Regions from separate parts of the Priestia sp. P1_B12_1 genome, predicted to be linked through region 2. Evidence: a T-box and tRNA genes for the amino acid it is inferred to sense, from the RefSeq annotation. Region 2 holds a T-box; the other holds one or more tRNA genes.
What was found. A T-box is a leader RNA that pairs with one kind of tRNA and senses whether it is charged. The one in region 2 lies ahead of pheS (phenylalanine--tRNA ligase subunit alpha), so its partner is inferred to be a tRNA-Phe.
Positions count from the first base shown of each region.

Region 1 (16,513 bases), on a different contig from region 2:
ACGCTTAATTTTAATGAGTACACGGTCAAATGTTTGATTAGGCAAAGACGTTTGAGAAAATGAAAAAAGCTGTTGAAATGTTTTCAAAGGTAGCGCGTCTGGATACAGCACTTCAATAGAATTACTTCCATGGACATAATTTAAAAATCCATCAGGTGAAATAGCATCCGAAACGTCCGTCACATTCGAAAATTTCCACTTTTTCATTTCATTTACCCATTTGTTTACATCATCTTCATCGTGAGACATGTAGTGATTATCGTTTCGATGATAGAGAACTTCTGTTGGAAGAATATGATCTTCTATTTTACTTTTTGAACTAACTTCAACTTCCTGCAAATGTTGATTTTTTGAAATGACCTTATAAGAAGGCTGATACGTCCATATATGATACGTCATAATTAAACTGGAAGCGACGAGAACAACTAAGATGGCCGTTTTGATATGTTCATATCTCATTCCCATTCGTCATCATTCTCACTTTCAATCGGAAGAGTAAAGTAAATCGTTGTTCCTTTTCCTTCCTGACTATCTGCCCAAATGCGTCCATCATGTGCTTCAATAATTTCCTTGGCAATAGCAAGCCCTAATCCTGTTCCGCCTAATTTACGCGTTCGTGCTTTATCTACACGATAGAAGCGTTCGAAAATTTTAGCTAAATTTGATTTTGGAATTCCCATACCTTGGTCTTTAATGCTCACAACAATTTCATGCGTATGCTGAGCAATTGAAAACGTAATGGTTCCGCCTTCAGGTGAATATTTTATTGCATTGGAAATAATGTTATCTAATACTTGTGTAATTTTATCTTGATCGATAGCGACATAGATTGCTTCATTTGGCAAGTCGCGCACGAACGAAATACCTTGTTCAATTGTCATTTCAAAGCGATCAATGATGTAATGATAGAACTTCACAAAATTGATTGGGTCACGACTAAATCGGTAGTCTTGACTATCTAGCTTAGATAATTGAAGCAAGTCGTTAACGAGACGAATCATTCGTTCTGTTTCCGTTTGCGTTACATTTAAAAATGTTGGAGCTAAGTCCTTATCTTGCCATGCTCCTTCTGCAAGCGCATCTAAATAACTGCGCATCGTTGTTAACGGCGTACGCAATTCATGTGAAACATTCGCTACAAATTCTCGGCGATCTTGATCAATTTTCTCCTGCTCTGTAATATCATGCAAGACAATGATAATCCCGTTAATAAAACCGGTCTCTTTTTGAATAGCGGAAATGGTAGCTCTTAAAATAAAGGGATCCGATTTTGTACTAAAGTCTAAAATTAATGACTCTTGATTAGCGAGCAAGCTTTCAAACGTATGCGTTTCTTCAAGATCTAATAGGGAAACAACTGGGTCAGACAAAACCGTTTCACGTGAAACATTTAGCATAGCTGCAGCTGGATCATTAATTAAAATTACTCTTCCTTTTCGATCCGTCGCAATAACGCCGTCCGTCATATGAGCTAATACCGAGCTAAGCTTACGGCGCTCCCCTTCTGTAGTTGCCTGTGCTTCTTGAAGCTTTCTTGTTAAGTTGTTGAATGTGAGAGCTAGCTGACCAATCTCATCATACCCGTATACTTTAGCTTTTCTCGTAAAATTCCCTTTGGCCATCTCAAGTGCTTGTTTTCTCATTTCAGACATTGGACGAGTAATCGTCTGAGCTAAAAACACGCCTAAAATAGCTGTAATAAAAAGAGCAATCACTGTACCTGCCTTAAAGATCTGATTGATATTACTCATTTGATCGTAAACAGGCTCCATGGAAGCTGTTAAGTAAATAGCACCTAAGATTTCTTCGCTAGACTGAACTTTTCCATTTTTATTAGTTGAATTTGATTGACTGGCACCTACTTTATCCTGTAAACGAATAGGCTGTATCATAACTCTAATTCGCTGTCCGCTTTGATCAACAAATACATTATCAGAGTTCGTTCCTGCTAACAACGCATTTGTAATCGCTAAATCATTAGTCTTTTTACCTATGATCTGTTGAGGATTTGAGTTCGATGTAGCAATGATTCTTCTATTTTGGTCAATGACTCTTACTTCAGAGATGTCATTCATATCATTTGAAGCTAAATTGGGTCTTGAAGCAAAATCTCGTAAAATAGTCTTTAAGTCTTCCTCAAGAGTGGGTGAATCATCATCACGATTTTTCACCATTTCTTGTCCAATGTTATACGTCAGCAAGTCTGTCCGCTCTTGAAGAGACGTTCGAAAGTTGTTAACTAATTCTTTTTCTAATTGTCGTGCAAAATAGACCCCAATAATTTGCATCGCAATTAAAATAAGCAGCACATAAATCAATACAAACTTTAAATGAATAGATTGCAGGAGCCTTACTTTCTTCATCTAAAATTACTCCTGCTCTGGGCTGCGTAAATAATAGCCTACTCCACGTCTTGTTACAATCCACATTGGATGGCTTGGATTATCTTCAATTTTTTCACGTAATCTTCGAACTGTTACATCTACCGTACGCACATCACCAAAATAGTCATAACCCCATACAGTTTGAAGCAAGTGTTCACGCGTCATGACTTGTCCAATGTGCTTCGCTAAATAATGCAGCAGCTCAAATTCACGGTGAGTCAGTTCGATCGTTTCTCCGCGCTTAGACACGATATAAGCATCTGGGTGAATAACAAGTGCTCCAATCGTAATTTCATTCGTTTCGCTTTCTTCCGTTGGAACAGCTACCTGTTGATGTCTACGTAAATTAGCTTTTACACGTGCTAATAATTCACGCGTACTAAATGGCTTAGTTACATAATCATCTGCACCTAATTCTAGACCTAAAACTTTGTCAATTTCAGAGTCTTTTGCTGTTAACATGATAATTGGCATATCATATTTTTTGCGCACTTCTCGGCAAACTTCCATTCCATCTTTCTGAGGAAGCATAATATCTAATAAAATCATTTCAGGCTGTACTTCTTCCACTTTTTCAAGTGCTTCTACGCCATCATAAGCACAAAATACTTCGTAACCTTCTTTTTGCAAATTAAACTTTAAAATATCTGCAATCGGCTTTTCGTCATCTACGACTAAAATACGTTTATCCATGATCATCGTTCTCCTTTATTAGTTGAAGCAAAATATAAAAGATAGTATTCATACTGTTTGAATACCGTAGTTTTATTATACTTGATAACCCTTGAAACGTCACAAGTTCATCCTCTACTATACATGAAGATATATGATTTTCAACCATCTCTAAATACAAAAGTAATATATTACCACAAAAGAGATACAAAGCAAATAACGCTTTCTTTTAAATGTAAATAAAAGAAAAAAGCATGACTTTAAATAAAGTCATGCTTTTTGATGGCTCGGGACGGAATCGAACCGCCGACACAAGGATTTTCAGTCCTTTGCTCTACCAACTGAGCTACCGAGCCAAAATGGCGGTCCCGACGGGAATCGAACCCGCGATCTCCTGCGTGACAGGCAGGCATGTTAACCGCTACACCACGGGACCTCAGTCTATATGCTGTGTATTAAAAATATTAAAAATGACCCGTACGGGATTCGAACCCGTGTTACCGCCGTGAAAGGGCGGTGTCTTAACCGCTTGACCAACGGGCCACGTTGTAACAAAAGTGAGCCATGAAGGACTCGAACCTTCGACCCTCTGATTAAAAGTCAGATGCTCTACCAACTGAGCTAATGGCTCATGTTATATCTCTTAGCGACGCTTATTATAATAACATGATATTTCATATAAATGCAATAGTTTTTTTAAAACTTTCTTTTTATTATTGAGCTTTTTTTAAAAATCTTGTTAACAAAGCACCAATTATCAATAAAAAAGGTTAGCTCACAAGGAGCTAACCTTTTTTATTTAGCTATATACACCACGTAATACATTTGTTTGTGTACGATCTGGACCTACAGAGAAAATAGATAAAGGAATACCTGTTAATTGAGACACGCGCTCTAAGTAGTGGCGAGCGTTATCAGGTAACTCATCTAATGTTTTCACACCCGTAATATCTTCTGTCCAACCTGGAAGCTCTTCGTATACAGGTTCACATTCTGCAAGTGTTTTTAAGCTAGCAGGGAATTCTTCCATAACTTCCCCTTTATAACGGTAAGCTACACAAATCTTTAATGTCTCAATTCCCGTTAATACATCAATTGAGTTTAAAGATAAATCTGTGATTCCGCTAACGCGACGAGCATGACGTACAACTACACTGTCGAACCAACCTACACGGCGAGGACGACCAGTTGTTGTACCATACTCACGTCCTACTTCACGGATTTGATCACCGATTTCGTTTGTTAATTCAGTTGGAAAAGGACCGTCACCAACACGAGTTGTATACGCTTTTGATACACCTACAACGTGTTTGATTTTAGATGGACCTACACCAGAGCCAATTGTTACTCCACCCGCTACTGGGTTTGAAGATGTAACAAATGGATATGTTCCTTGGTCGATATCTAACATAACACCTTGTGCGCCTTCAAATAGTACACGACGTCCTTCGTCTAACGCATCATTTAATACTACTGATGTATCAACAACGTATTTTGCAACTTGTTGACCATACTCATAGTACTCATCTAAAATTTCTTCTAATGTAAAGCCTTCTACTTCATACATTTTTTCAAGAAGGCGGTTCTTTTCAGCTAAGTTTTGTGTTAATTTTGCTTCAAATACTTCACGGTCTAGTAAATCGGCAATTCGAATACCAACACGTGCTGCTTTATCCATATAAGCTGGTCCAATACCTTTTTTCGTTGTACCAATCTTATTTTCACCTTTACGTTCTTCTTCAACTTCATCTAATTTTAAATGATATGGAAGAATCACATGAGCTCGGTTACTAATACGTAAGTTTTCTGTTGTTACACCGCGATCATGTAAGTATTTTAATTCTTGAACAAGCGCTTTTGGATCGACAACCATACCGTTTCCAATTACACACGTTTTGTCATTATAAAAAATACCTGAAGGAATTAAATGTAACTTATAAGTTTCACCATTAAACTTAATTGTGTGACCTGCATTGTTCCCACCTTGGTAACGTGCAATCACTTCTGCATTTTCTGATAGGAAGTCTGTAATCTTCCCTTTTCCTTCATCTCCCCATTGTGTTCCTACTACAACGACTGAAGACATATCTTAAGCACCTCCGCTTAGTAAGCAACAGCTCACTACGACATAATTTAACCATGGATAAGTGTATCAATTTATCGTGCTAAAGTCAATTAAATCCGAACGATTTAACAAAAGTTATTACAAATATATCGTATTTTGCGGAACGAATGCGATAACAATAAAATAAAACCTCTCAATATGAGAGGTTTTATGCACCAGGCGGCACTCCTGCGTCATCGAAGCGCCGCTCGAGATTAACGAATTTATTGTACTCTTTTACGAAGGCAAGCTGTACGGTTCCAACCGGACCGTTACGCTGCTTGGCTATAATAATCTCGATAATATTTTGATTTTCTGTATCTTTTTCATAATAGTCTTCACGATATAAGAAAGCTACGATATCGGCATCCTGCTCAATACTTCCGGATTCACGGATATCAGACATCATCGGTCGCTTATCTTGTCTCTGCTCTACTCCACGGGAAAGCTGTGATAAGGCGATAACAGGCACTTCTAATTCACGAGCTAAACCTTTTAACGCACGAGAAATTTCAGATACTTCCTGCTGTCGGTTTTCTCCGCTTCGTCCATTTCCTTGAATGAGCTGTAAGTAGTCAATTAAAATCATCCCAAGCCCGCCTTCTTGTTTCAAGCGACGGCACTTAGAACGAATTTCACCTACACGAATACCCGGTGTATCATCGATATAAATCCCTGCATTGGACAAAGATCCCATTGCCATAGTGAGCTTTCCCCAGTCATCAGCTGTAAGCGAACCTGTACGCAGCCTTTGTGCATCAATATTTCCTTCCGCACAAAGCATCCTCATAACAAGCTGCTGAGCACCCATCTCTAAACTGAAAATGGCTACGTTCTCATCCGTTTTCGTTGCAACGTTTTGCGCAATATTTAAGGCAAAAGCCGTTTTACCTACTGATGGTCGGGCCGCTACAATAATTAAATCATTTCGCTGAAATCCCGCTGTCATTCTATCTAAATCACTAAACCCGGTTGGAATACCTGTAATGTCACCTTTTCGATTGTGAAGAACTTCGATATCATCGTACGTTTGTACAAGTACATCTTTAATATTTTGAAACACACCGCTGTTTTTACGCTGTGCTACTTCTAAAATGTTTTTTTCCGCTTCATTTAATAAAACTTCTACTTCGTCTTCCCTTGCATATCCTTCTGAAGCAATATGCGTTGCAGTACGAATTAAACGGCGTAAAATCGACTTTTCTTCTACGATTTTACCGTAATACTCTACGTTTGCGGCCGTTGGAACAGAGTTAGCTAAATCACTTAAATACGATACGCCGCCAACTTCTTCTAGGATTTTTTGGTCAGCTAATTCAGACGTTACCGTTACCAAATCAACCGGTTCACCTTGGTCAGAAAGTTTCAGCATACATGTAAAGATTTTCTGGTGCGATGCCCGGTAAAAATCTTCAGGTATTAGCAGTTCAGATGCTAAGGTTAAAGAAGAAGGCTCTAAGAAAATGGCCCCTAATAGCGCTTGCTCTGCTTCAATATTCTGAGGCGGAAGACGATCAGCAAAAAGATCACTCATATTTCTATGCCCCTCTTATATTCTTTCAGTATTTTCTTTCATCATAAATGTTGGCGCGAACAAATACAAGTCCGCGCCAACCCTTTATATTATTTACCTATTTTTCAATCGTACGTTTATTTTTGTTCAGTCACGTGTACCTTTACCGTAGCCGTTACTTCCGGATGTAATTTAACCGGTACATTTGTGTAGCCTAATGCGCGAATTGCATCATTTAATTCAATTTTACGCTTATCTACTTTAATTTTGTGCTTTTTCTTTAATTCTTCAGCAATTTGTTTGCTTGTGATAGAACCGAATAAACGGCCGCCTTCACCAGATTTTGCTGTTAATTCCACTGTTAGTTCTTCAAGAGTTGCTTTTAACTCTTTGTTTGCTTGAAGTTCTGCAGCTGCATCTTTTTGCTCTCTATTTTTTTGTGCTTCTAATACCTTCACATTACCGCCTGTAGCTTCAACAGCATAACCATTTTTTAATAAGAAGTTATGTGCGTAGCCATCTGAAACATTTTTCACTTCACCTTTTTTGCCTTTTCCTTTTACATCTTTTAAGAAAATTACTTTCATGATTTTTTACCTCCATCTAAGTACTCATCAATTGCTTGTTTAAGCCGTTCTTCAGCTTCATCCAAACTAATGTCTTGGAGCTGAGTAGCAGCATTCGTTAAGTGGCCTCCGCCTTGGAGACTTTCCATAATAACTTGTACATTGATATCTCCAAGCGATCTAGCACTAATGCCAATTAGATTATCCCGCCGCTTAGAAATAACAAACGAAGCAACCACTCCGCTGATTGAAAGCAGCGTATCTGCAGCTTGCGCAATTAACACTTGATCATACATTTTGTTTGGTTCAGCTCGTGAAATAGCAATACCTGCTGTATAAATCTCTGCATGTTCAATAAAGCGTGCTCGCTGTACATATTGCGTGATATCTTCTTTTAAAAACTTTTGAACAAGAACCGTATCTGCGCCTTGAGAACGTAAAAAGGACGCTGCATCAAACGTACGAGATCCCGTGCGTAATGTAAAGCTTTTTGTATCGACAATAATACCAGCTAAAAGTGCCGTTGCTTCTAGCATATCAATTTTAAATCGTTTTGGCTGGTATTCAAGAAGCTCAGTAACGAGCTCTGCTGTCGAGGAAGCATATGGCTCCATATAGACAAGAAGAGGATCTTCAATAAAGTCTTCTCCACGTCTATGGTGATCAATGACCACGACATTTTCAATACGATGTAATAATCTTTCTTCAATAACCATCGATGGCTTGTGCGTATCTACTACTACTAAAAGAGTATCATCACTTACAAGATTTAAGGCTTCTTCAGGCGTAATAAATCGCTCCCACAGGCCTTCTTTCTTTTTAATCTCTTCTAGCATTCGCTGAACACCTGTATCGATATGATCAGGATCTAATACGATAAAACCGTCTTTCTGATTTACTTGGGCTACTTTTAATATCCCAATAGCAGCTCCTACAGCATCCATATCCGGATACTTATGACCCATGATAATCACTTTTCCACTCTCTGTAATGAGCTCTTTTAACGCGTGAGAAATAACTCTTGCACGCACGCGCGTCCGTTTTTCCATTGGGTTTGTCTTGCCCCCAAAGAATTTCACTTTTCCATTCGGCTGTTTAATCGCTACTTGATCTCCGCCTCGACCTAAGGCCAAATCCAAGCTAGATTGAGCTAAGGCACCCAGCTCAGGTAAATCAGCAGCACCAGCACCGATACCAATGCTCAATGTAAGCGGTATATTTTGTTTAGACGTCTCTTCTCGAACTTGGTCTAAGATAGAAAATTTGCTTCGCTCTAAATGAATTAAGATTTGTTCATTCATAATCGCAATAAATTTCTCGGAAGACGTACGTTTAATAAAAATACCGTATTCTTGAGCCCAACTATTTAACATAGAGGTTACTTGGCTATTCAAGTTACTTTTAACTTGATCATCCATTCCTTGCGTTAGTTCATCATAATTATCTAAAAAGATAATACCTAAACTTGTTCGTTCTTCTTCATACAATTTTTCGATTTCTATTTGCTCTGTAATATCAAAGAAGTACAGTAAGCGCTCGTCTCGTTTAATCACCACTTTAAATTTCCGATCATGCAACGTGACAACTTCTGTTTCCACTTCTTGTTTGATCAGTGGAATAATACTTTCGGCTACATCGTATAATGATCTTCCCACTAGTGTGTCTTCACCGAGACAAGATGCTAGAAAAGGATTGGTCCATTCAATTTGATATTCATCATTAAACAGCATAATCCCAATCGGCATTTCCATTAATGCCTCTTCGCCTACTTTTTTCAGCCGATGAGACAGCATTGAAATATAGGTTTCAAACTCATCGGACAGCATTCGCTCCATTCTCATGTATAGAAAAAGACAGGCTAATAGTAATATAAAGCCTATCATTCCTATGATCCAATTATGATAGGTCACGATACCTACTAAAATCAGAGCTATACTATACAATGAGTAAAATGGATAGCGAATAACGTTCTTTTTTGTAAAGACAGGCATCCATTTCAGCTCCTACTTTTTTAAGTTCCACAATATCTACTTTTTTGTGTCTAATTGTTTTCTTAAATTAAATCCTAAATCAATTATACCTAAGATGCGCACAATTTGAAGGATAATTGGAATAATTAATGCTAAAATTGTTACAACAATTGGAATTGCTTTCGCATACCCTTTTTGATGTGAAAAATAGAAAATAAAAGAAATCCCTTGTAACACTACTAGCATTTGCAGTCCCATCACGATATTGATAATGGCTACGTACATAAATGTACCTTGTTCAATATTAAAAGATGGGAAGGATAAGATTAATGCAATCAAATAATACCATAGAATACTTTTAGGAAGTTTGAATTCACGAAAAGGCGGGAATGCTTCCACCTCATAACCTGTTCTTTTAAGAATAGGCGTAGCAATAAGCTGAGAGAAAAAGGCCAGAATAACTCCACCTATAACAATTAATAGAGGCAATAGATTTTTAAACATATCAAATGCATCTCTCATTTGGTCAATTTGAGATTCCTTAACGTCTTGTCCTAAACTTTTCATCATTTCAATACTTTGATTAATTGATTGATCTAAAGCATTATTTATTTGCTCCATTAAATTAACATTAAAAATGACATTTGCTCCTACAAACAATAAAAGTAAACCTAAACTAAATGCAACCGTTCCGCCTAGTAAAATGGTATACCTTTTTTGTTTTTGTCGGTAAAGCATTCCTATTGCTAATCCACCAATACCAAATACAAATGTAAAAGGAAGAGTCAACACATTTCCAAATAACAAAGTCAATAACAACCCTACTACTAAAAATAATATTGCCTTTTTCCACCCATGACGAACGGTATACACAATAAATGGAACAGCAAGCGCTAGTTGAAAAATGGTTCCCACAACAGGTATGTATAGTGAAAAAAGCAACAGCGCCACAAAAAGCGCTAAAAGAGCTGCTCCTTCTGTAATATATCGAATTCCTTTCACAACTTCACCTCGTTGATATAGACTATTATTTATTTTATCGATTCAATTCATAAGAAGCAACTATTTGACAAAAGAGCACTTATGTAATGTAAAAAGAGGCAGTAAGGGAATCCTTACTGCCTCTTTTTATACCGTTCATTATTCACCAGAAACATATGGTAATAATGCCATTTGACGAGCGCGTTTGATAGCGATCGTTAATTTACGTTGGTATTTAGCGCTTGTTCCAGTTACACGACGAGGTAAAATTTTACCACGCTCTGAAACGAATTTTTTAAGCATATCTACATCTTTGTAATCGATGTGAGTGATGCCGTTTGCTGTGAAGAAACAAACTTTACGACGTCTGTTGCGTCCACCTTTACGTCCACCTGCCATTTTGATACGCCTCCTTCCGCTTAAAAGTTTCTATAAAATTTTATACTCCGGATAATCTACTGCGAATTAAAACGGTAAATCGTCATCTGAAATGTCAATTGTCTCGCCATTATTTGCAAATGGATCATCATCAACGCGAGTATAACCTTGATTACCTGAGTTACGGTTCTGATTATCTCCAAATGGAGAGCCTTGTCCAGATCCTCCAGTGTTAGCAAAGTTACTGCGTTGCGTATCCCCACCGCCACTTTTCGGCTCTAAAAATTGCACACTTTCCGCTACAACTTCCGTTACGTATACGCGACGACCGTCTTGTCCTTCGTAACTGCGAGATTGTAGTCGACCATCAACACCAGCTAAACTTCCTTTTTTAAGGAAATTGGCTGCATTTTCAGCCTGACGACGCCATACAACACAGTTGATGAAGTCAGCTTCACGTTCACCTTGCTGATTTGTAAATGTGCGGTTTACCGCTAAAGTGAATGTTGCAACCGCTGCTCCACTCGGGGTATAACGTAATTCAGGATCTTTGGTTAAGCGTCCTACGAGAATTACGCGATTCATCATCAGAACCACTCCTTAAGGAAATAAAACCCAATTTATTTAAACGTTTAATTATGCTTCTTGTTTAACAACGATATGACGGATAATGTCTTCGTTGATTTTCGCAAGACGATCAAATTCAGAAACTGCTTCTGAAGTAGCCGCCACGTCAAGAATCATGTAGTAACCGTCACGGAAATCATTGATTTCGTATGCTAAACGACGTTTACCCCATTCTTTAACATTTGCGATTTCAGCACCATTATCAGTTAATACGCCGTTGAAGCGCTCAACTAATGCTTTCTTTGCTTCGTCATCAATGCTTGGACGGATGATGTACATTACTTCATACTTTCTCATCACTGTCACCTCCTTTTGGTCTAACGGCCCGAAACGGGCAAGGAGCAATAAAATATTACTCACGAATTAAAATTATAGCACACTACCATAGGCAAAGCAATACGCATTGCGGGCTGTTTCGTAAATATATGCTAATATTTTCGCCAACGACAAAAGCCGAAAGAAGATATCTTCTTTCGGCTTTTAAACTTATACGTTAAAGCGGAAATGCATAACGTCTCCGTCTTTTACGATGTATTCTTTTCCTTCTAAACGTACTTTTCCAGCTTCACGAGCTGCTCCCATTGTTTTGGCAGCCAATAAATCCTCGTATGACACCGTTTCTGCACGAATAAATCCGCGTTCAAAATCTGTATGAATAATACCTGCACACTCAGGAGCTTTCATACCTTGTGTAAACGTCCACGCGCGTACTTCTTGCTCACCCGCTGTAAAGTACGTAGCTAATCCAAGTAAATCGTACGCTGCACGTACAAGCTGATCTAGACCTGACTGTTCAATGCCTAGTTCTTCAAGGAACATTGCTTTTTCTTCTCCTTCAAGTTCAGCAATTTCAGATTCAATGCGTGCGCAAACAACAATTACTTCTGCACCTTCACTTGCCGCATACTCGCGCACTTTTGCTACATATTCGTTAGCAGATGCATCGGCTACTTCATCTTCAGCAACGTTTGCTACATAAAGAATAGGTTTAATCGTTAGCAAGTGAAATTGTTTTACTAATTTCATTTGTTCTTCTGTAAACGATACAGCACGAGCTGGCTGATCACTTTCAAATGCGTTCTTTAGTTTCTCTAGAATTTCGTATTCATACATTGCTTCTTTGTCTTTTTGTTTAGCCATTTTTTGAACACGGCCAATACGTTTCTCTACCGTTTCTAAATCTGCTAAAATTAACTCTAAATTAATTGTTTCAATATCTGAGATAGGATCTACTTTTCCTGAAACGTGCGTGATGTTTTCATCTTCAAAACAACGCACAACGTGACAAATCGCATCTACTTCTCGAATATGAGATAAGAATTTATTTCCCAATCCTTCACCTTTACTAGCACCTTTTACGATTCCAGCGATATCTGTGAATTCAAATGCTGTTGGAATTGTTTTTTTAGGTTTTACAAGCTCTGTAAGTTTTTGAAGACGGTGATCAGGTACTTCTACAATACCTACGTTAGGATCAATCGTACAGAAAGGGTAGTTCGCAGATTCTGCGCCCGCTTGTGTAATTGCATTAAATAATGTTGATTTTCCAACGTTAGGAAGACCAACAATTCCAGCTGTTAAAGCCATATATTTATTCACTCCTCTTTATATATCCGAAACAAGTTAACCTGTCACAATTATAGTGAGTCAACTTTTGAAATACAAGTTTGATAAAGAACCTTTAGCCGCATGGGGTTAAGGTGCTTCATTTTGTCCCACCTTACAGTATAAGGCATAAACATAGAAAATGCATGAGGTTATTCCTCATGCTTTACAAGAATTTTTTTCATTTTACGTGCAAAATCACGTCTTGGAATCATTACGCTATGGCCGCAGCCTTCACATTTGATACGGATATCCATTCCCATTCGAATGATTTTCCATTCATTTGTACCGCAAGGATGAGGTTTTTTCATTTCCACAACGTCATTTAAACCAAATTCTTTTTCCGTCATCAGCTCTCTCCTCCTTATGTCCCTTTCAACGTCGACGAATGCTGTGCTTCTTCTGTACGATTATACATAACCATACGAGGAAATGGAACTTCAATACCATGTTCATTTAGCCTTGTACGCACTTCTTTACGAATCATACGAGAAATATGGAAATGTCTCATTGGTTTTACTTCACTTGTAATCCTCATTGTGACTTCAGTTGCATGGATATTTTGAACCCCCAGCAATTCAGGCGTTTTAACCATATCTTCATAGCGACTTGGCAATTCTTCTAACAGGTCTAAAATCACTTGTTCTGCTTTTTGTATGTTTTCTTCATAAGAAATGCTTACATCAACGAAAGCTACGCTGTTATGTAACGAAAAATTAGTGACCTCCACAATACTGCCATTGGGCAAAATATTAATTTCACCTGTCCAACTCTTAATCTTTGTAGTTCTCAAACCAATTTCCTCTACAGTTCCCTCAAATGTTCCTACTCGAACATAATCCCCAACGGAGAACTGATCTTCAAAGATAATAAAAAACCCCGTGATGATGTCTTTCACTAAGTTTTGAGCACCAAACCCTACCGCGAGCCCTACGATTCCAGCCCCCGCTAGCAATCCACGGACATCTACCGATAACGTTTCTAAAATCATAACTCCCGCAACGAAATAAATGGCATAAGAAAAAATATTTTGAAGCAAACGGACCATCGTAGCTTCTCGTCGCTCAGAAATACGCAGAGGGCTATTTGTGCGAACCTCTACGAATTTATTTAACGCTTTCTTTCCAATTCGAATTAAAAACATGGAAATAAGTAGAATCAACAGAATTTTTATAAATCCCTCTCCAATATGTGCCCACGTTTCTTCTTGAAAAAATGGCTCAAACACGTTCTTAAAAACTGACTTCAACGAATTCATACTACATGTAGCTCCTAACGTAACATAATCTGCATACGAGAAAGTTTTAACCTATTGTAGCAAGTTTCTACGAACTTTTGTAGCGATTTCGAAATGGATACAACAAAACGGCTGTTACTAGAAATAAATTGACGATTCCATACATTGGATACAAAACGGCAATTAAAGTAGAAAACCCTACCTTTGTAAAGGGAATCATTAAAAGTAGCCAGCAGGCTGCCAGTTTCCAAAGAGATTGCACCTTTTCAGTATGAAAACGAGCGGTCAATCCTAAAATTCCCGAAACGGCTGTCGTATAAATTGCGATAAGCAAAACAATGCTCATTAAAAACGTCATCATATAAGGAAAATCTTTAAGAATAGCGAATAATGGAATTTCATAAGAGGAAAGAAGCCCTGAAACTTGAATAAGTGATTCATTATAAATAAAAGAGAGGCCTCCTAATAAAAAACCACTGCCAACACTTGCAATATAAATCTCTTTTTTGCTTTTAATTTCCTTTCCAATTGTAGATAATACCGCGACAAGAGGAAGAATATTTAAAGCCGTAAAGGTAAAAGCAGCAGGCCAATTATGCTGAAGATGCCAATTAGTTACTCCAGGATGACGTAAAACAAATGTAAGAAGTACACCAGCTAGTCCAATCATTAAGATTGGCATAACGAAAGAATTGATAGAAAGCAGTCCACTTAATCCTCTTGAAAAAACAAAGACGATAAACACACTAAGACCACCAATTCCCCACCAGTAAGGAACATGCCACATTTCCAATGTCGCCCCGCCGCCCGCGATCATAATCACCGTCGTCGTAAACAAATAAAAAACGATTAAAACGTCGTAGGCTGCAGCCCATCTCTTTCCTATTAATTCAATTAGTACTGGGTAAAATTGATTGGTTCGATAGCGATAGCTGATTTGCATAATCACATTGCAAGAAATCGCAAAAATAATAGAAAATAGAAAAATAGCAAGTCCGCTTTCTTCACCAAAGAACTGCCATAGTTCTCTTCCAGAAGCATACCCAGCACCTATCATCGTTCCCATAATTAAGAATATCCATTTACACCCGGCTCTCCACATCGATTTTCCCCCAATCCACGAAATATATGTATAGAATCTTCAAAATCTTCGTATACTGTTACTATTATGTATAAGGAGTGGACCCTATGAATTTAAAATCTCCCTTCTTTGAGAAGACACAACATTCAACCCGCGTATTTCATGATGAGGAATCTGCTACAAAGAAGCTGAGTACACAGTTACTATCTTTACTTCCAGCACAGAAAGACAGACCAATTGTTTTTGTATGTATTGGAACGGACCGTTCAACTGGGGACTCATTGGGTCCATTAGTCGGAACAAAACTGAATGAAAAAAAGGTTTCATCTTTTCATATTTTTGGAACGTTAGAAGAGCCTGTTCATGCGGTTAATTTGAAAGAAACGTTAAAACATATTCAAAAGCTTTTTCCAAATCCTTTTATTATTGGAATTGATGCTTGCTTAGGCCGTATGAAAAGTGTAGGCTCTGCATCACTTGGCGTTGGGCCCGTCAAGCCTGGAGCAGGTGTTAATAAAGAATTGCCGCCAGTCGGAGATATTCATATAACAGGGGTTGTCAACGTGAGCGGATTTATGGAATTTTTCGTCTTGCAAAATACGAGGCTTCACCTCGTTATGTGCATTGCCGATTTAATTGCGAAAAGTATTGAGACTGCGCACAATGAACGAGAGAAAGAGTTTAATAATTCTTCGGTTTACCAAACGGTAAGACAATATAAACAATAAAAAAGGTTGTCCTAAAACTAGGACAACCTTTTTTATACAGAAGATTTATTAGTCTGAGAAAGATCGTTAAATAATTCAAGAAGACGGTTTAAATCTTCTTTAGAGAAAAATTCGATTTCAATTTTTCCTTTTTTCTTACTTTGTGTAATGTGAACGGAGGTACCAAAACGTTCACGAAGCTGTGTTTCACTTTGTTTTATAAATAAATCTTTATCTTTTTTAGTTTTTGATGTTTCACGTGGAACGGCTTTATTTAAGTGGGCAATATAAGCCTCTAACTGTCTGACATTTAATTGTTCCTTGCGTATTTTTTCAACGACTTTAGGTAGAAGCGTTTTATTTTTCAAACCGACTAGCGTACGCCCATGGCCCATAGACAATTCATTAGTAGAAATGAGGGTTTGAATTTCCTCAGGCAGTTGCAAGAGGCGAACATAGTTAGCAATATGAGGTCGGCTTTTTCCCAGTCGTGTAGCAAGTTGCTCCTGTGTCATATCGAGCTTATCCATAAGCAATTGATAAGCAGTTGCTTCTTCAATTGGCGTCAAATCTTCACGCTGTAAATTCTCTAACAAAGCTAGTTCCATCATTTGCTTTTCTGAAAAGTCTTTTATAATGACAGGAACAGTAGCAAGGTCGGCTTCTTTAGCAGCTCTAAATCGTCTTT
Region 1 covers NZ_JBFTZR010000005.1:18,600-35,112, reverse strand. Annotated here, with positions in the region: gene AC1D0Y_RS17340 (YycH family regulatory protein) at 1-465, opposite strand, end outside; gene walK (cell wall metabolism sensor histidine kinase WalK) at 456-2,363, opposite strand; gene yycF (response regulator YycF) at 2,370-3,077, opposite strand; tRNA gene AC1D0Y_RS17325 (tRNA-Phe) at 3,340-3,412, opposite strand; tRNA gene AC1D0Y_RS17320 (tRNA-Asp) at 3,417-3,492, opposite strand; tRNA gene AC1D0Y_RS17315 (tRNA-Glu) at 3,528-3,599, opposite strand; tRNA gene AC1D0Y_RS17310 (tRNA-Lys) at 3,615-3,687, opposite strand; gene AC1D0Y_RS17305 (adenylosuccinate synthase) at 3,856-5,142, opposite strand; gene dnaB (replicative DNA helicase) at 5,330-6,694, opposite strand; gene rplI (50S ribosomal protein L9) at 6,811-7,260, opposite strand; gene AC1D0Y_RS17290 (DHH family phosphoesterase) at 7,257-9,230, opposite strand; gene AC1D0Y_RS17285 (YybS family protein) at 9,267-10,211, opposite strand; gene rpsR (30S ribosomal protein S18) at 10,350-10,589, opposite strand; gene ssb (single-stranded DNA-binding protein) at 10,656-11,156, opposite strand; gene rpsF (30S ribosomal protein S6) at 11,205-11,492, opposite strand; gene ychF (redox-regulated ATPase YchF) at 11,682-12,782, opposite strand; gene AC1D0Y_RS17260 (DUF951 domain-containing protein) at 12,953-13,150, opposite strand; gene AC1D0Y_RS17255 (mechanosensitive ion channel family protein) at 13,165-14,058, opposite strand; gene AC1D0Y_RS17250 (YkvI family membrane protein) at 14,126-15,139, opposite strand; gene yyaC (spore protease YyaC) at 15,226-15,846, shown strand; gene AC1D0Y_RS17240 (ParB/RepB/Spo0J family partition protein) at 15,879-16,513, opposite strand, start outside.
Region 1: it has a tRNA-Phe gene. The T-box ahead of pheS (phenylalanine--tRNA ligase subunit alpha) is inferred to sense a tRNA for this amino acid. The anticodon was not compared.

Region 2 (16,513 bases):
CGCTCAGGAGGATTCGAACCTCTTCGACATGTAAAGCGAGATGATCTTCAGATTGTCCTTGGTCTTATCACATCAAAATTTGGAGATTTAGAAGATCCTGAAGCAGTGAAAAAACGAATTGCTGAAGCAGCAGAATTTGTTTCTCTTGATCAAATTTGTTTAAGTCCCCAGTGCGGATTTGCTTCTACAGAAGAAGGAAATTTACTTACTGAAGAGCAGCAGTGGGATAAAGTAAAGCACGTGATTTCAATTGCTGAAGACGTATGGAAGTAATCATTAAAAAAGCTGACCTGCTTTAAGGTCAGCTTTTTTGCTGTCATCATAATGTTAGGAAAAGCTATATAGATAAATAGATAAGACCAATAAGCATAAACACTCCGCATAAAACGAGTAAAATTTTCGCTAACTTCTCCATCACTCTCTCCTATCCTATCCCTGCTCCTATTACATAGGACATACCGATTGAAATAACAAGTGAAATAAACCCAACGGCTCTGTTATCTTGTTCAATTTCATCATCGATTCGAAATTTTGGCGTCAAAAATTCGAAAATAAAATAGCTGACTAGTAAAAGAACGAACCCATATATTCCCCATCCGAGCATTCTTAGCAAATTGTCGTTATGCTCAATCGAATAGCGAAAAATATTAGCTAATCCAAATATTTTCCCACCTGTTGCCATCGCAACAGCCATATTTCCTTTTTGAATCTCTTCCCAATTCTTATACTTAGTAACGAGCTCAAACACAACAAGAAAGACGACAATGCTCAAGACAACCACGCTGTAATAAGCGGCGGATTCAATATACGGGTCTTTCCAAAAATCCCTCATTTTTGCATCACTCCTAATTTATATTACGCTCTACGTAATGAACTGACAGGTCTCTTTCCTTTACTTGTATCGTTCTTAAAAGAGATAAAAAACCCAGCATAGTCCATGAGCCATGTCGGATTTTCTATCTTCATATATGCTTGTTCAGCGCATCGACTGACACCTTTATTTCAGCGTTCTTTTATTTAAATTCCACAACCGTAACGCCAGAACCTCCTTCAGAAGCCTCTCCGAAACGAATATTTTTAACAGAACGATGATTTTTCAAATATTCCTGTACGCCTTTACGAAGAGCTCCAGTTCCTTTACCGTGGATAATCGAAACGCGCGGATAGTTGGCTAACAAAGCATCATCAATATATTTTTCAACTCGAATCAGCGCATTTTCATAGCGCTCTCCTCTTAAATCCAATTCTAGATTTACATGATAATCTTTTCCCTTTACCGTAGCAAGCGGCTTGGTTTCTACAGGTTTTGGAGAACTGATATATTCGAGATCTTTTTCTTTCACCTTCATTTTCATGATCCCCATTTGTACTTGCCATTCATTATTGCTTACTCGTTCTACAAGCGTTCCTTTTTGTCCCCAGCTTAAGACTTTCACTTCATCTCCAGCTTGAAGAGTGCGCTCTTGTTTTTTCGGCGCAGCCGGTTTCTTTTTACTTTTTTCAAGAGTTGGAACTGCATCTTCTAGACGTTTACGCGCTTCAATCAATTCATGCTCTTTTACAAGCGCATGATTTTTTTGACTCATTTTACGCAAATCGCTAATGATTTTCTCTGCTTCTTCAGATGCTGCTTTAACTGTGGCTTGAGCTTTTTCTTCAGCTTTTTCGTACAGCTTATCTCGTTTTTCATTAAACTCAATAATCTGACTCTGTAATTCTTTATGAAGCTTCTGAGCCTCTTTTCTTAGCTCTTCAGCTTCTTCTAGCTCGTGTTCAGATTGACGGCGGCTATCTTCAAGAGAGGCAATCATATTTTCTACTTTATTTGTTTCTGAGCCAATATAGCCTTTGGCACGTTCAATTACTTCAGCACTTAAACCTAAACGTTTTGAAATCTCAAAAGCATTGCTTCGACCCGGTACACCAATCAGCAGCTTGTAAGTAGGGCTCAATGTTTCAATATCAAACTCTACGCTAGCATTGACCACTCCTTCACGGTTATAGCCGTACGCCTTTAATTCAGGATAGTGAGTAGTCGCAACTACGCGAGCTCCTTTTTCATATACTTGATCTAAAATCGAAATCGCAAGCGCTGCACCTTCTTGAGGATCCGTTCCTGCTCCCAATTCATCGAACAAGACCAGACTTTCGTGATCTACTTTTTGTAAAATATCTACAATGTTGACCATATGAGATGAAAAGGTACTCAAACTTTGTTCAATCGACTGCTCATCTCCAATATCAGCAAATACGTGCTTAAACACAGCCATTTCCGATCCATCCAGCGCAGGAATCTGCAAACCCGCTTGAGCCATTAACGTAAATAATCCAAGTGTTTTTAACGTTACGGTTTTACCGCCGGTATTTGGTCCTGTAATAACGATAGACGTATATTGATCACCTAGCTCAATATCATTCGCAACGACGTCTTCCTGTGCAATAAGAGGATGTTTTGCCTTCACTAACTTAATATAGCCTCGGTCGTTCATTTTAGGTTTTGAAGCTTTTAGCTCATGGCTATAGCGTCCTTTAGCAAACATGAAGTCCAGCTCACCTAACAGATACACGTTTTGACGGAGTTCATTTGCCACTTCCGCTACCTGAACGGTTAAAGCAATGAGAATACGCTCAATTTCTTGTTTTTCTTTTACCTTTGCTTCTTGAAGCTCATTGTTTAACGTCACAATCGCCTGAGGCTCAATAAATAAAGTTGCTCCGGATGAAGACTGATCGTGCACAATGCCTCCATACGCACTGCGATATTCTTGCTTAACAGGAATAACGAAACGTTCGTTTCGAATGGTAACAATTGCATCTGACAACATTTTTTGAGCAGACGAGGAGCGAATAAGGCTCTCTAGCTTTTCGCGAATACGAGACTCCGTTGAGCGAAGTTTTTGACGAATGCCTCTTAGCTGGTCGCTTGCACCGTCCAGCACTGTGCCATTCTCATCAATACTCATTTTAATTGTTTGTTCTACCTCAGGAAGAGGCATTAGTTTTTCGATATGTTCAGTTATAATTGGAAGCTGTAAATCTTCGTCTTCCACTACTTGCTCGATAAATTGCTTGACTTGTCTTGCAGCATAAATAGTGCTTGCTACATCAAGAAGTTCATTAGAGCTTAGCGTTCCCCCAATTTCAGCACGCTTCACGCTAGGTCGAACGTCAAAAATGCCCCCTAGCGGTACGTTGCCACGCAATCGCAGCACGGTTGTCGCTTCATCTGTTGCTTCCTGCCATTTGACTACTTCTTCATACTGAGTCGAGGGAATCAAATTCGCTACTTTTTCTCGGCCTAAAGAAGAAGCTACTTTTTTCTGAAGCTGTTCCTTAACTTTATTAAACTCTAGTACATGAAAAATACGTGATTGCAAAACTGATTCCTCCTGTTGCTTATTTATGTCGATTTAAAAAGGCGGTTAATTCTTTGAGACTATACGTATTTAATACCGTTTCTGGTTTAAGCCAGCCTTTAATTCCCGTAGATATTCCAATTTCCATATGCTCTAGCATGTCTAGATTGTGAGCATCTGTATTAATAGCAATTTTAACTCCTGCCTCTTGGGCTTTTTTTATGTGTTCAGCGGCTAAATCTAAACGGTTTGGATTCGCGTTTAGTTCAAGAGCCGTTTTTGTTTCTTTAGCTAATTCAATTAGCATATCAATATCTACATCATATCCGTTGCGGCGACCAATCAAACGACCCGTCGGATGAGCGATTAAATCTACATGAACATTGTTTAACGCTTGCTTTAAGCGATTCATAATTTCTTCGCGTGATTGCGAAAAACTAGAGTGAATGGACGCAATAACAAAATCTAGCTCAGCTAGCATTTCATCATCATAATCAAGTGTTGCATCAGGCAAAATATCCATTTCAATTCCTGCTAGTATTGTAAAATCATCGAACTGTGCGTTTAAACGATTAATTTCTTCACGCTGTTTACGAATGCGTTCAGGCGTTAGACCGTTAGCTACTTTTAAATACTGAGAATGGTCTGTAATCGCCATGTACTCATAGCCTCGCGCGCGACATGCTTCCGCCATTTCTTCAATCGAATACGCCCCGTCGCTCCACGTGGAGTGCATATGCAAATCACCTTTTACGGCACCGTAGGTCACAAGCGTTTGAGGCTTTATAAATGCATCTACTTCCGTTCCATCTTCACGAAGTTCAGGCGGAATAAAAGACAGGCCAAAATGTTCATAGAATGCTTGTTCAGACTCAAAAGTCATGACGTCGCCTGTCTCCGTATTTTCAACGCCATACTCGCTAATTTTTTCACCGCGTTCTTTTGCTAATTGACGCATACGCACATTATGGTCTTTTGATCCTGTAAAATGGTGAAGCGTTGTGGCAAACGCTTTATCTTCTACAAGACGAAAATCCACAGACACATCGTACTCATAGGCTAACGTTACGGATACTTTTGTATCTCCATTTGCAATGATATCCTTCACATTTGGCAGCGATACTAGCTGTTCACGGACAGCATGAGGCTCAGCTGTTGAAATAATAAAATCAAGATCTTTTACGGTTTCCCTCATGCGGCGAATGCTCCCTGCTTGAGAAAAACGATCAATGCTATGCATCTGTTTAAGGGCTTCTAAAATTTCTTCCGCTATTGGAAGCATAAAAGCAAGAGGCAAACGATCAGGACGCTTCCCAAACTCTTCAATGGCAGCGATAATTTTTTCTTCTGTCTTTTTACCAAAACCGCTTAGTCCCTGCACTCGATTTTCCATACACGCCTGATGCAGTGATTCCATATCTCGAATATCTAGCTCTTTATATAATTTAGCGATTTTTTTACCTCCAAGCCCCGGCAGCTTAAGCAAAGGAATAAGTCCTTCAGGAACTTCTTGCTTTAGTTCTTCTAATACGCTTGACTCATTTGTTTCCATATACTCTGTAATGACTGCAGCCGTTCCTTTTCCAATCCCTTGGAGCTTGGTAAAATCCTCAATCTCTGTCAGCGTTCTTTCGTCCGTTTCTAGCGCTGCAGCTGCTTTTCGAAAAGCGGAAATTTTAAAAGAGTTATCTCCCTTTAATTCCATATATGTAGCAATTGTTTCTAACAATTTAATAATATCCTTTTTATTCATCTCTTTTCACCAGCCTATTATCATAATAACGAAACTTTCAAAAACATGATGAGTGACATATGTACTCTCCCAAATTTTCATCTAGACATATTTTTATCCTCATGAAAACCGCAGGTCAGACTGCGATAAAAAAAGAGGGTATCTCAAAAGTATTATGACACTTTCGACACACCCTCTCAACAAGCTATTGTAATTTCATTACATTACACCATACTGAGTCCACAAATCTTGAATCGCAGACGATAAGTATGGAGTATTTTGTACGATATTGATTGCAATTGAAGACTGTTGAATTGGCGTTTGAATTTCACTTACAGGAATCACGGCTCCAATGTATAACAAAATAAAAACGATGATATACACTTCAACGAATCCAAGTGCACCTCCGCCCCATTTATTTAACTGGCGCAGAATTGGCAGTTCGGTTAAAGCCGTTAAAACAGAGCCTGCAAGGCGAAGTACAATGTGAGTAGCAAAAAATAAAATCGCAAATGCAATCATTCGATAAAAAGCGTCTTCTATCGTTCCAGAATCAAATACAAACGATGCGACACTTTGCTGCTGAATATTGTCCGGAAACGGAATCAACAAGCGAAGTCGGCTTGCCAGATCTCCACTAAACATATAAGCGACGATAAACGAAACCGCAAAACTGACAATATGAATGAGCTGCAAAATAAATCCTCTTTTAAGACCGGTTACAAAGCCTAAAAGAAGCAATATAATTAAAATGATATTAAGCATTGACTCAGTCATTCCTCTTTTCCATAAAGTTTTTGTTCAAGTCTCTCATAGTCTTCTTTCAGTTTTATATATTCGTGTACAGCATTCACAGCTGTTAATACTGCTAATTTATTGATATCTAAAGAAGGGTTTTTAGTACTGATTTCACGCATTTTTTCATCCACTATAGAGGCGACAAGTCGAATATGGCTTGTACTTTCGCTACCGACGATGCTGTACTGCTGACCAAAGATGTCAACTGTCGCACGTGTTTTATCTTGTCTTGACACGAGAAAATCCTCCGTTCCACGAAAAATCCTAATCCCTATCATACCACGAAGAAGACTTCAATGGAAACATATCTATATTTAAGCTATCATAAGGGATAGTGCTTATAAAGTAAACTAAAATACCCCGAAAGGAGTGAAGCATTATGTCACATGCTGTTATTAAGGTATCAGCTGATCAAATAGCTAAAATGAAGATTCATTACACATCCTATCTACAGCCCAAACTTCCGCAGGGAAGTATTTTTGCAGCTAAAACTCCCGGCTGTTCCATCACTGCGTACCGCTCTGGAAAAGTACTTTTTCAAGGAAAAGAAGCTGAAACAGAAGCGGCTCAGTGGGGAGGTCCTTTAGATGCTGCGAAAAAGGCTCCTGTCTCACACCTCCCATCAAACTTCAGCTCACTATCTGTCATCGGTTCTGACGAGGTAGGGACAGGAGATTATTTTGGTCCTATGACCGTAGTTGCTGCCTATGTTCAAAAAGAGCAGCTTCCTTTATTAAAAGAATTAGGAGTACGAGATTCAAAAGAGTTAACGGATGCTAAAATTATTGAAATTGCCAAGCAGCTTGTTTCGTTTATTCCCTATAGTTTGCTTGTTTTACATAACGAAAAGTATAATGCATTTCAAGAAAAAGGCATGTCACAAGGTAAAATGAAAGCTCTGTTGCACAACAAAGCTTTATCCAACGTGTTAAAAAAATTGGATCCTGAAAAACCCGATGCCATTTTAATTGACCAGTTTGTCGAAAAAAACACCTATTATAAACACGTGGTAAAGGAAAAAGAAATTATCAAAGAAAATGTCTTTTTCAGCACAAAAGGAGAAAGCGTTCATTTATCTGTAGCTGCTGCTTCCATTATTGCCAGATACGCATTTTTAAAACAAATGGATTTGCTGACGGAAAAGACCGGGATGGTTATTCCTCGGGGAGCTGGCGCACAAGTTGATATCGCCGCTGCTAAAATCATTAAGAAACATGGCGTGAATGCGCTGAACTCTTTAGCTAAAATTCATTTTGCTAATACGGAAAAAGCTTTAAAATTAGCTAAAAAATAAGAGATGTGGAAATCCACATCTCTTTTTTTATTCTTATGAACGAAGCGTTGCACCAAATTCTTTTTCTACAGCCTCTAACACTGCACCATGTGCTTTTGCTACTTCTTCATCAGTTAATGTACGTTCAGGATCTAAGTATCGTAAAGAGAAAGCTACAGATTTCTTGCCTTCTTCCATACGCTCGCCTTCATATAGATCAAATACCGTCACGTCTTTTAAAAGTTCTCCGCCCGTCGTATAGATGACGCGCTGAACTTCTCCTGCAAGAACGTTTTTATCTACCACAAGTGCAATATCACGTGTAATAGATGGGAATCTTGGAATAGCTGAATAACGAACTTCTTCGACATCTGCAGCTAATAGCTCTTGAAGGTGTAATTCAAATACGTATGTTTCACGAAGACCATACTGTTTCTGAGCAACAGGATGAACTTGACCTACGTATCCAATTTCTTTTTCATCTAACCATACAGCCGCTGTACGTCCAGGGTGCATACCGTCTTTTTTAACAGGAGCATATGAGATTCGTTTCTCTAAACCAAGCTGTGCAAATAACCCTTCTAGTACACCTTTAATCACATAGAAATCAACGACTTTCTTTTCACCTTGCCAGCCGTGAGCATGCCATAGACCCGTGATTGCACCAGCTACGCGCTCCTGCTCATCCGGTAATTCTCCTTCACCTTTAGATAAGAACACTGAGCCTGTTTCGTATAGTGCAATAGAATCCGACTGGCGAGCATTATTATGCTTCACTGCTTCTAGCAAATGAGGCACTAAGCTTTGACGAAGGATGCTGCGATCTTCACTCATCGGCATTGCTAGACCAATCGTACTTGTTGCATTTAGTGCAAACTGAGTAGCTTTTTCAGCGCTCGTTAGCGAATATGTTGTTGTTTGTGCTAGTCCCGCACCTTCTAAGAAACGGCGAACTTTACGGCGTCCAAGCTGATACTCTGTTAGTTTTCCTGGAGTTGCCACTGTTACAGGAAGCGTTGTAGGAAGGTTGTCATAGCCATACATACGCGCTACTTCCTCGACGATATCTTCTTCAATTGTAATATCGCCTCTACGAGTTGGCACTGTTACAACAATGGTTTCGTCTTCCACTTTGTTTTCAAATTGAAGACGGTTCATAATGTCTTGTACTTCTTCCATTGATAGCTCTGTACCAAGCACATCGTTAATACGGCCAAGTGACACAGCTACAACAGCAGGTTCCACAGTTAGTGTATCTACTTCTACAGTACCGCTTACCACTTCACCTGAAGCGTATTCAGCCATTAATTCTGCTGCGCGGTCAGCAGCTACACGCGTACGGTTAGGATCAATTCCTTTTTCAAAACGAGCGCTTGCCTCACTGCGAAGACCGTGGTCTTTTGAAGCTTGGCGAACCGTTAAGCCTTTGAAGTAAGCTGATTCAATGAGAACATTTACCGTATCGTCTTTTACTTCGGAGTTCGCTCCGCCCATTACACCTGCAAGAGCTACCGGCTCACTGCCGTTTGTAATGACAAGCTGATTGCCTTTTAATACGCGCTCTTGATCATCAAGTGTTACAAACTTTTCGCCTTCTGACGCGTGACGTACAACAATTTCTTTTGAACCAAGACGATCATAGTCAAAAGCATGCAGCGGCTGGCCGTATTCAAGCAAAATATAGTTGGTAATATCAACAACGTTGTTATGAGGTCGAATACCAGCTGCCATTAAACGCGTTTGCATCCATAATGGTGACGGAGCAATTTTTACGTTTTTCACAACGCGCGCTACGTAAAGCGGATTGTCTTCTTTTGCCTCTACTTTAACGGAAAGATAATCAGCTGCTTGCTCATCAGACGTTTGCACGTTTACTGACGGATACTTCACTTCACGACGTAAAATAGCAGCCACTTCATGTGCTACGCCTAACATACTTAAGCAGTCTGAACGGTTTGGTGTTAGCCCTAGTTCTAATACTTCATCGTTTAAGTTTAATGCATCTAGTGCATCCGCTCCTACTTCAGCATCGCTTGGGAACACGAAGATGCCTTCTTGATAATCTTTTGCCACAAGCTTGCTTTCAATGCCAAGCTCTTGAAGAGAACAAATCATACCGTTCGATTCTTCACCGCGAAGCTTAGCACGCTTGATTTTAAAGTTACCTGGAAGTACAGCTCCCACTTTTGCAACCGCTACTTTTTGACCTTGTGCCACGTTTGGTGCTCCGCACACGATTTGAACGATTTCTCCTCCGCCAAGATCTACTTGACAGCGGCTTAATTTATCAGCATTTGGATGCTGTTCACGTTCTACAACGTGACCAATTACCACTCCGCTGATGCCTTTATTTAAGTTTTCTACACCTTCAACTTCAATTCCACTTTTTGTGATTTTATCTGCTAACTCTTCTGCCGTTACGCCTGATAAGTCAACATACTCTTGTAACCAACGATAAGATACAAACATCGTAGCCCCTCCTTTATACTTGTTTAAATTGATCTAAGAAACGAACATCATTTGTATAGAAATGACGAATATCATCCACGCCGTGTTTTAACATAGCAATACGCTCTACACCGATTCCAAAAGCAAAACCACGATATTTAGTTGAATCGTATCCAGCCATTTCAAGGACATTTGGATGAACCATGCCAGCTCCTAAAATTTCAATCCAGCCTGTTTGTTTACATACATTACAGCCTTTACCTCCACATTTTGCACACGATACGTCTACTTCTACAGACGGCTCAGTGAACGGGAAGAAACTTGGACGAAGACGAATTTCACGGTCTGCACCGAACATCTTTTTCACAAATACTTCAAGCGTGCCTTTTAAATCGCTCATACGAATGTTTTCGTCTACTACAAGACCTTCAATTTGCATGAATTGATGAGAATGCGTAGCATCATCGTCATCGCGGCGGTACACTTTACCCGGGCAAATAATTTTAACAGGTCCTTTGCCTTCATTCTTGTTCATAACACGAGCTTGAACAGTTGATGTATGCGTACGAAGAAGTGTTTCTTCCGTAATATAGAACGTATCTTGCATATCACGTGCTGGGTGACCTTTTGGCAAGTTCAGCGCTTCGAAATTATAGTAGTCCTGCTCTACTTCCGGTCCTTCTGCTACTTCATAGCCCATTCCTAAGAATAAATCTTCTACTTCTTCAACCACGCTTGTTAGCGGGTGATGCGTACCTGCTTTAACAGGGCGTCCTGGCAGCGTTACGTCGATTGTTTCTGAAGCAAGTTTACGCTCTACCTCAGCTGCTTCTAACGCCGTTTGTTTTTCTTCAATTTTAGATGCAATAGCTTCACGCACTTCATTTGCAAGTGCTCCCATTACAGGACGCTCTTCAGCTGAAAGTTTTCCCATACCGCGAAGTACTTCTGTGATAGGGCCTTTCTTTCCTAAATAAGCTACGCGTACGTCGTTTAATTCTTTTAAAGCACTTGCTGCTTCGACTTTTGCAATTGCTTCTTGTTGAAGTTCTTGTAAACGTTCTTTCATCACTTATTCCTCCTTTTAACGTAAAAAATGACAAATAAAAAAACCTCCTCCCAAAAAAGGGACGAGGATTAGTCGCGTTACCACCCTTGTTAACTATATACGCAGACGTATACAGTTCACTTCATTCAAGTTAACGGAATCTCCGGAACACCTTTACATCTATGTAAGATGGTCTAAGTGTCAACTCAAGAGGTGAATTCACTTATTACATTTATAAAAATGCTTTCAGTCACGGCATTTTCTCCCTGCATAAACGGACATAAGCTACTGCTCTCTTTCATCGTTTTTTACATATGTAACTATTGTATTATTATAGTGAAAACACGTTCTCGATGCAACTACATTCCGCGTAAATAATAAAGTAAGATTCCAGAAGCGATGGCAACATTTAGCGACTCGCTCTTTCCATAGATGGGAATGTACAGATTCTGATCCGTTTGTTCCAGCACTTTCTCGCTTACGCCGTTTCCTTCATTTCCTACAATCAGCGCAAATTCGTTTGAAGGTTTTATGTGTGTATAGACCTTTCCATTTTGTAGCGACGTGCCATAAACTGCTATTCCTCTTTCTTTTAACAGTGAAATCATTTCGAGTAAATCACCTTTTACAATTGGAAGATGAAAAATCGCTCCTTGCGTTGAACGAACGACTTTTGGGTTGTACACATCCACGCTGCCCTCTCCAACGATAATAGCGTCCACTCCGGCAGCATCAGCGGTTCGAATAATCGTACCTAGGTTACCTGGATCTTGCACCGCGTCTAAAAGCAATACTTTCTGTGCTGTATGAATGATTTCTGCATGCTTCGTTTGAAAACACACAGCGATAATTCCTTGAGGTGTTTCGGTGTCAGATAATAATTTGATTATTGCTTCGTTAACAACGGTTATTTCGATACCCTCTATGTTCCACTGTGATGGCACTTCGATCGATTGGCGTATAATTAGTTCCTTTACGCAACCCTCATTTTTGATAGCTTCTTCGACTAAATGAAAGCCTTCTACCATAAAAAGGCCCTGTTTATCACGGTCTTTTTTATTATGCAGCTTTTTCCACGCTTTTACCTGCGGATTTTTAACTGAATCAATTTGTTTCACAAACATAACTCCTTTATCTATATAAAAATAAATAGTTCGATTACATTTTGCTCAATAATCATTAGATAAGTTTCACTTTATTGTACATAGAAATCGCAAAGAAAACAAAAACTATTGGTAACTTTACGATAGCTGAGGTGAAAATGATGGATCTTAATTTACGAAATGCTGTTATTGCAAACGTTTCAGGAAACTCAAAAGAAGAGCTTGAAGCTACAATTTCTGACGCTATTCAAAGCGGCGAAGAAAAAATGCTCCCTGGACTTGGTGTTTTATTTGAGGTGCTTTGGGAAAAGTCTCCAGAATCAGAAAAAGAAGAAATTTTGACAACACTTGAAAACGGTTTAAAATAAATAGCCTTTTCCTCTGTACAGCAAAAAGCTCATTCTCCTAGGAGAATGAGCTTTTTTTTAATTATACGTAATTGCGTTAACCGTATTTCGGTCTAGGCGTTTAATTACTTCGGCAATTAATTTGACTGCATTTTCATAATCATCACGATGAAGCATCGCTGCATGAGAATGGATATAACGAGTTGCGATCGTAATTGAAAGTGCTGGAACCCCGTTAGCTGAAATATGGATAGAACCTGAGTCCGTACCGCCTCCAGCGATTGCATCAAATTGATATGGAATATTTAATTCATCTGCCACATCTACCACTGTATCTCGAAGTCCTTTATGCGAAACCATGGAAGCATCATATAAAATGATTTGCGGACCATCTCCCATTTTAGAAGATGCTTCTTTATCAGAAACACCAGGTGTATCTCCAGCGATTCCGACATCAACAGCAAATGCAATATCCGGTTCAATAAAGTTAGCGGATGTTTTTGCACCTCGAAGTCCAACTTCTTCTTGCACCGTTCCTACACCATACACAACATTTTCATGTTTTTCATTTTTTAAAGCTTTTAATACATCAATAGCGATTGCACAGCCAATACGATTATCCCAAGCTTTCGCTAGCAGCATCTTTTCGTTGTTCATAACCGTAAATTCGAAATAAGGCACAACCTGATCACCAGGTTTCACTCCCCACTCCGCTACTTCTTCTCTGCTAGAAGCACCAATATCGATGAACATATCTTTAATATCAACTGGCTTTTTACGAACTTCTGGAGGCAGGATATGAGGAGGCTTTGAGCCAATAATCCCCGTTACTTCTCCTTTAGATGTAACGATGGTTACGCGTTGAGCAAGCATCACTTGAGACCACCATCCGCCGACCGTTTGAAAACGAATAAAGCCGCGTTCATCAATTTGAGTTACCATAAAGCCTACTTCATCTAAGTGACCGGCTACCATAATTTTAGGCCCTTGTTCGTTGCCTACTTTTTTTGCAATCAAACTGCCTAGCCCATCCGTCGTTACTTCATCTGCATAAGGTGCAATATATTTCTTCATAACCTCACGCGGTTCACGCTCATTTCCAGGAATTCCTTTTGCATCTGTTAGTGCCTTAAGCATTGTCAATGTTTCATCTAACTTTGTCATATGGATTACCCCTTTCATATGTATACCTCTATTATAGCTAAAAAGAGGTTGAAGTAAAATTTCCCATCCCTTTATTTCTAGTATCCTTGTTCTTGGCGTTTAAAATTCACTTCATTTTTTGAGATGTATGCTTCTTCAATATGTTGAGCGGAAAAACCAAACATATCGCCAAGCGTCATGTAAGATACAAACATGTCCACATAGTTTTCTTTCGACTGATCCTGCTCGAAAGCTGCAACTTGTGCAAATACCTGTAAAAATTGTGCTGTTTTTGAATCACTTGCTTTTGCATTTGGTAACTCAGTTAAATCATCGTATCCTTTTTCAATCCCTAAAGAAAGGATAAAATGTACGCCGTCCACAAATTCTTCTAAAATAACAGCATCTTCAGCCGGAGGTTTGACGCTCCAAAATTTGAAGCAGCGCGTTTCGTTTGCCAGCTCTCCGATTTCGACAAGCAGTGCTAAAAGCTTTCTCGGAATCAAATCTTCCTTATGAAGCTCATGCTTATCCTCTATATGCTGATCCAGCTGGCGCTGCATGGTAAATAGCTGTTGTAAATTCAATGTAATCACTCCTGTAATTATGTATATCTTCTTCTTTTTAAACCAATAAAGAAATTATATCAAAAATCATGAAACTTTTTAGAAACTCGAACGTAAAGTAAGAAAACTGTGCCTTGTAAAGGAGGGAGCGTTATGTTTGTTATTGTTATCGTTCGTGTGTTCATTTTCGCGCTTGTTGCTTACACACTATTAAAGCTGGTTCAGCATTTTCGCAGTCCAAAGCGGAAGCTTGTAGCAGCTCAGGAACATCAGCAATTTTTTGTCGTTGATGAAAAAACGAATATCCGCAAAAATTTTCTACTAACGTATAAAGGTATTTTATTTGAAGGAGAAAAATACAGCAATCCCAATGAACCAGAATCTTTGTCAATTACAATGGTGTTAACAGATCCATCTCGGTTACACGAACTGCAAAAACAAGATTTCAAGCTGCTGGAAAGCCACGTACACGACATGTATCCAAATGCTCCTATTCGCTGGAAAAGCCCCGTTCGAGAATTTTTACACTGAGCACAAAATCATTTGTGCTCAGCTGATAACAAAAAAGAAAAGTAAGTCAAGAGCAGCAAGAATAGGAAAACCTACTGTAAACGATGTGTGCTTCGTTTTATGACGATAGCAATACATACCAATCAGTCCTCCAAGAGCTCCTCCGATAGCAGCTACCGTCCACAGTGTGCTTTCGGCAATTCGCCACTCATGTCTTTTCGCTTTTTGTTTATCTCTATACATCATTCCTACCCCTACGATATTAATAATAATAAAATAGGTAAGCAGCAGTTCATTCATGATATGTCCTCCAAGAGCAAAAAAGCCTCATCATCTAAAGATGACGAGACTTTATATTCATTACTTATCTAAGCCTTTTTTAGCAGCAGTTGCTAATTCAGCAAATGCTTTTTCATCAGCTACAGCTAAGTCAGCAAGCATTTTGCGGTTAACTTCAATACCTGCTAATTTTAAACCGTGCATTAAACGGCTGTAAGAAAGACCGTTCATACGAGCAGCTGCATTAATACGTGTGATCCATAATTTACGGAAGTCACGTTTTTTCTGACGACGGTCACGATAAGCATACATGTGAGATTTCATAACTTGCTGATTAGCAACTTTATATAATCTATGCTTCGAACCGAAGAAACCTTTAGCTAATTTTAAAACTTTTTTACGACGTTTGCGTGTTACTGTACCGCCTTTTACGCGTGGCATAATTGTTTACCTCCTGTATTGTTTCTATCTCAACCCAAATTACTTAATGTTATCTAATAAGTGACGGATACGTTTGAAGTCACCTTTGCTTACTAAAGAACCTTTACGTAATTTACGCTTTTGTTTTGTAGATTTGTTAGCGAATAAATGGCTTGTGTAAGCACGAGCACGTTTTAATTTACCGCTTCCAGTCTTTTTGAAACGCTTTGCAGCGCCACGATGTGTTTTCATTTTTGGCATGGGGTGTTCCTCCTCGTTCTATTACTTTTCGTTTTTAGGTGCCAAGACTAAGAACATGCTGCGGCCTTCCATTTTAGGAGCCGATTCAACTGAACTTACATCTTCGCAAGCTTGTGAAAAACGTTCAAGTACTTTTTGGCCAATCCCTTTATGAGTAATGGCACGACCTTTAAAGCGAATAGACGCTTTCACTTTGTCACCTTTTTCAAGGAACTTGCGTGCGTTACGAAGTTTAGTGTTAAAATCATGTTCATCAATTGTTGGACTTAAACGAACTTCTTTTAAGTTTACAACTTTTTGGTTTTTACGAGCTTCTCTTTCTTTACGTTGTTGCTCATAGCGGAATTTACCGTAGTCCATAATACGACATACCGGCGGTTTCGCATTTGCAGCAACCATTACTAAGTCAAGATTTACTCGTGAAGCAATTTCTAATGCTTCATTTTTTGATTTAATTCCTAATTGTTCACCGTTTTGATCAATTAGACGAACTTCGCGAGCTCGAATGCCCTCGTTTACCATCATGTCCTTGCTAATAAGTAGCCACCTCCAAGGTTTAATGAGCGAATACGCTTGCTTAGACCGATTATTAACTCACACAAAAAAGTGTGAGTACATACTGCACCCACACTTCTATCGTTTTAATTAAGATACGATGTACCTGCTAACTGCTCTATGCGTCACTCAGGTGAGAAGCGGGTGCTTCTTCTTCTGTATAAACAAGTATTCAATTACTTAAGCTATTATAGTATCAACAAAGACAAAAGTCAATGATTTCGTTCTTTTTTCACAACAAAAGTTATTGTATCAAAGGAAAAACATTTATGCAACAGTTTTTTATAAATGTTAGATAAAAAAGCAGAGAATTTCAATTCTCTGCTTTCTTCATTAACGAGATGCTTCTGCTTTTACATTTTGTAAAAAGGCTTGGAAATCCACTGTTTCTGAATTCTGCTCACCATATTTACGTACGTTTACTGCTTTATCCTCTACTTCTTTATCCCCTACAACAAGCATATAAGGAATTTTTTGCATTTGAGCCTCACGGATTTTATAGCCAATTTTCTCATCGCGAGAATCAAGTTCCACACGAATACCGGCAAGCTGAAGCTGTTCTTGTACTTCTTTTGCATACTCAAGGTGAACCGTAGGTGATACCGGAATCACTTGAACTTGTACAGGTGCTAACCACGTTGGGAAAGCTCCTTTGTATTCTTCGATTAAGAAAG
Region 2 covers NZ_JBFTZR010000001.1:925,029-941,541, forward strand. Annotated here, with positions in the region: gene AC1D0Y_RS04830 (5-methyltetrahydropteroyltriglutamate--homocysteine S-methyltransferase) at 1-273, shown strand, start outside; gene AC1D0Y_RS04835 (DUF350 domain-containing protein) at 425-832, opposite strand; gene AC1D0Y_RS04840 (endonuclease MutS2) at 1,014-3,377, opposite strand; gene polX (DNA polymerase/3'-5' exonuclease PolX) at 3,397-5,109, opposite strand; gene AC1D0Y_RS04850 (CvpA family protein) at 5,308-5,865, opposite strand; gene zapA (cell division protein ZapA) at 5,862-6,122, opposite strand; gene rnhC (ribonuclease HIII) at 6,266-7,180, shown strand; gene pheT (phenylalanine--tRNA ligase subunit beta) at 7,214-9,628, opposite strand; gene pheS (phenylalanine--tRNA ligase subunit alpha) at 9,642-10,676, opposite strand; T-box leader at 10,731-10,966, opposite strand; gene AC1D0Y_RS04875 (TrmH family RNA methyltransferase) at 11,015-11,779, opposite strand; gene sspI (small acid-soluble spore protein SspI) at 11,920-12,126, shown strand; gene AC1D0Y_RS04885 (M42 family metallopeptidase) at 12,184-13,269, opposite strand; gene AC1D0Y_RS04890 (dUTP diphosphatase) at 13,347-13,835, opposite strand; gene AC1D0Y_RS04895 (hypothetical protein) at 13,968-14,345, shown strand; gene AC1D0Y_RS04900 (DUF1294 domain-containing protein) at 14,364-14,624, opposite strand; gene rplT (50S ribosomal protein L20) at 14,685-15,044, opposite strand; gene rpmI (50S ribosomal protein L35) at 15,084-15,284, opposite strand; gene infC (translation initiation factor IF-3) at 15,306-15,809, opposite strand; ribosomal protein L20 leader region at 15,879-16,001, opposite strand; gene thrS (threonine--tRNA ligase) at 16,173-16,513, opposite strand, start outside.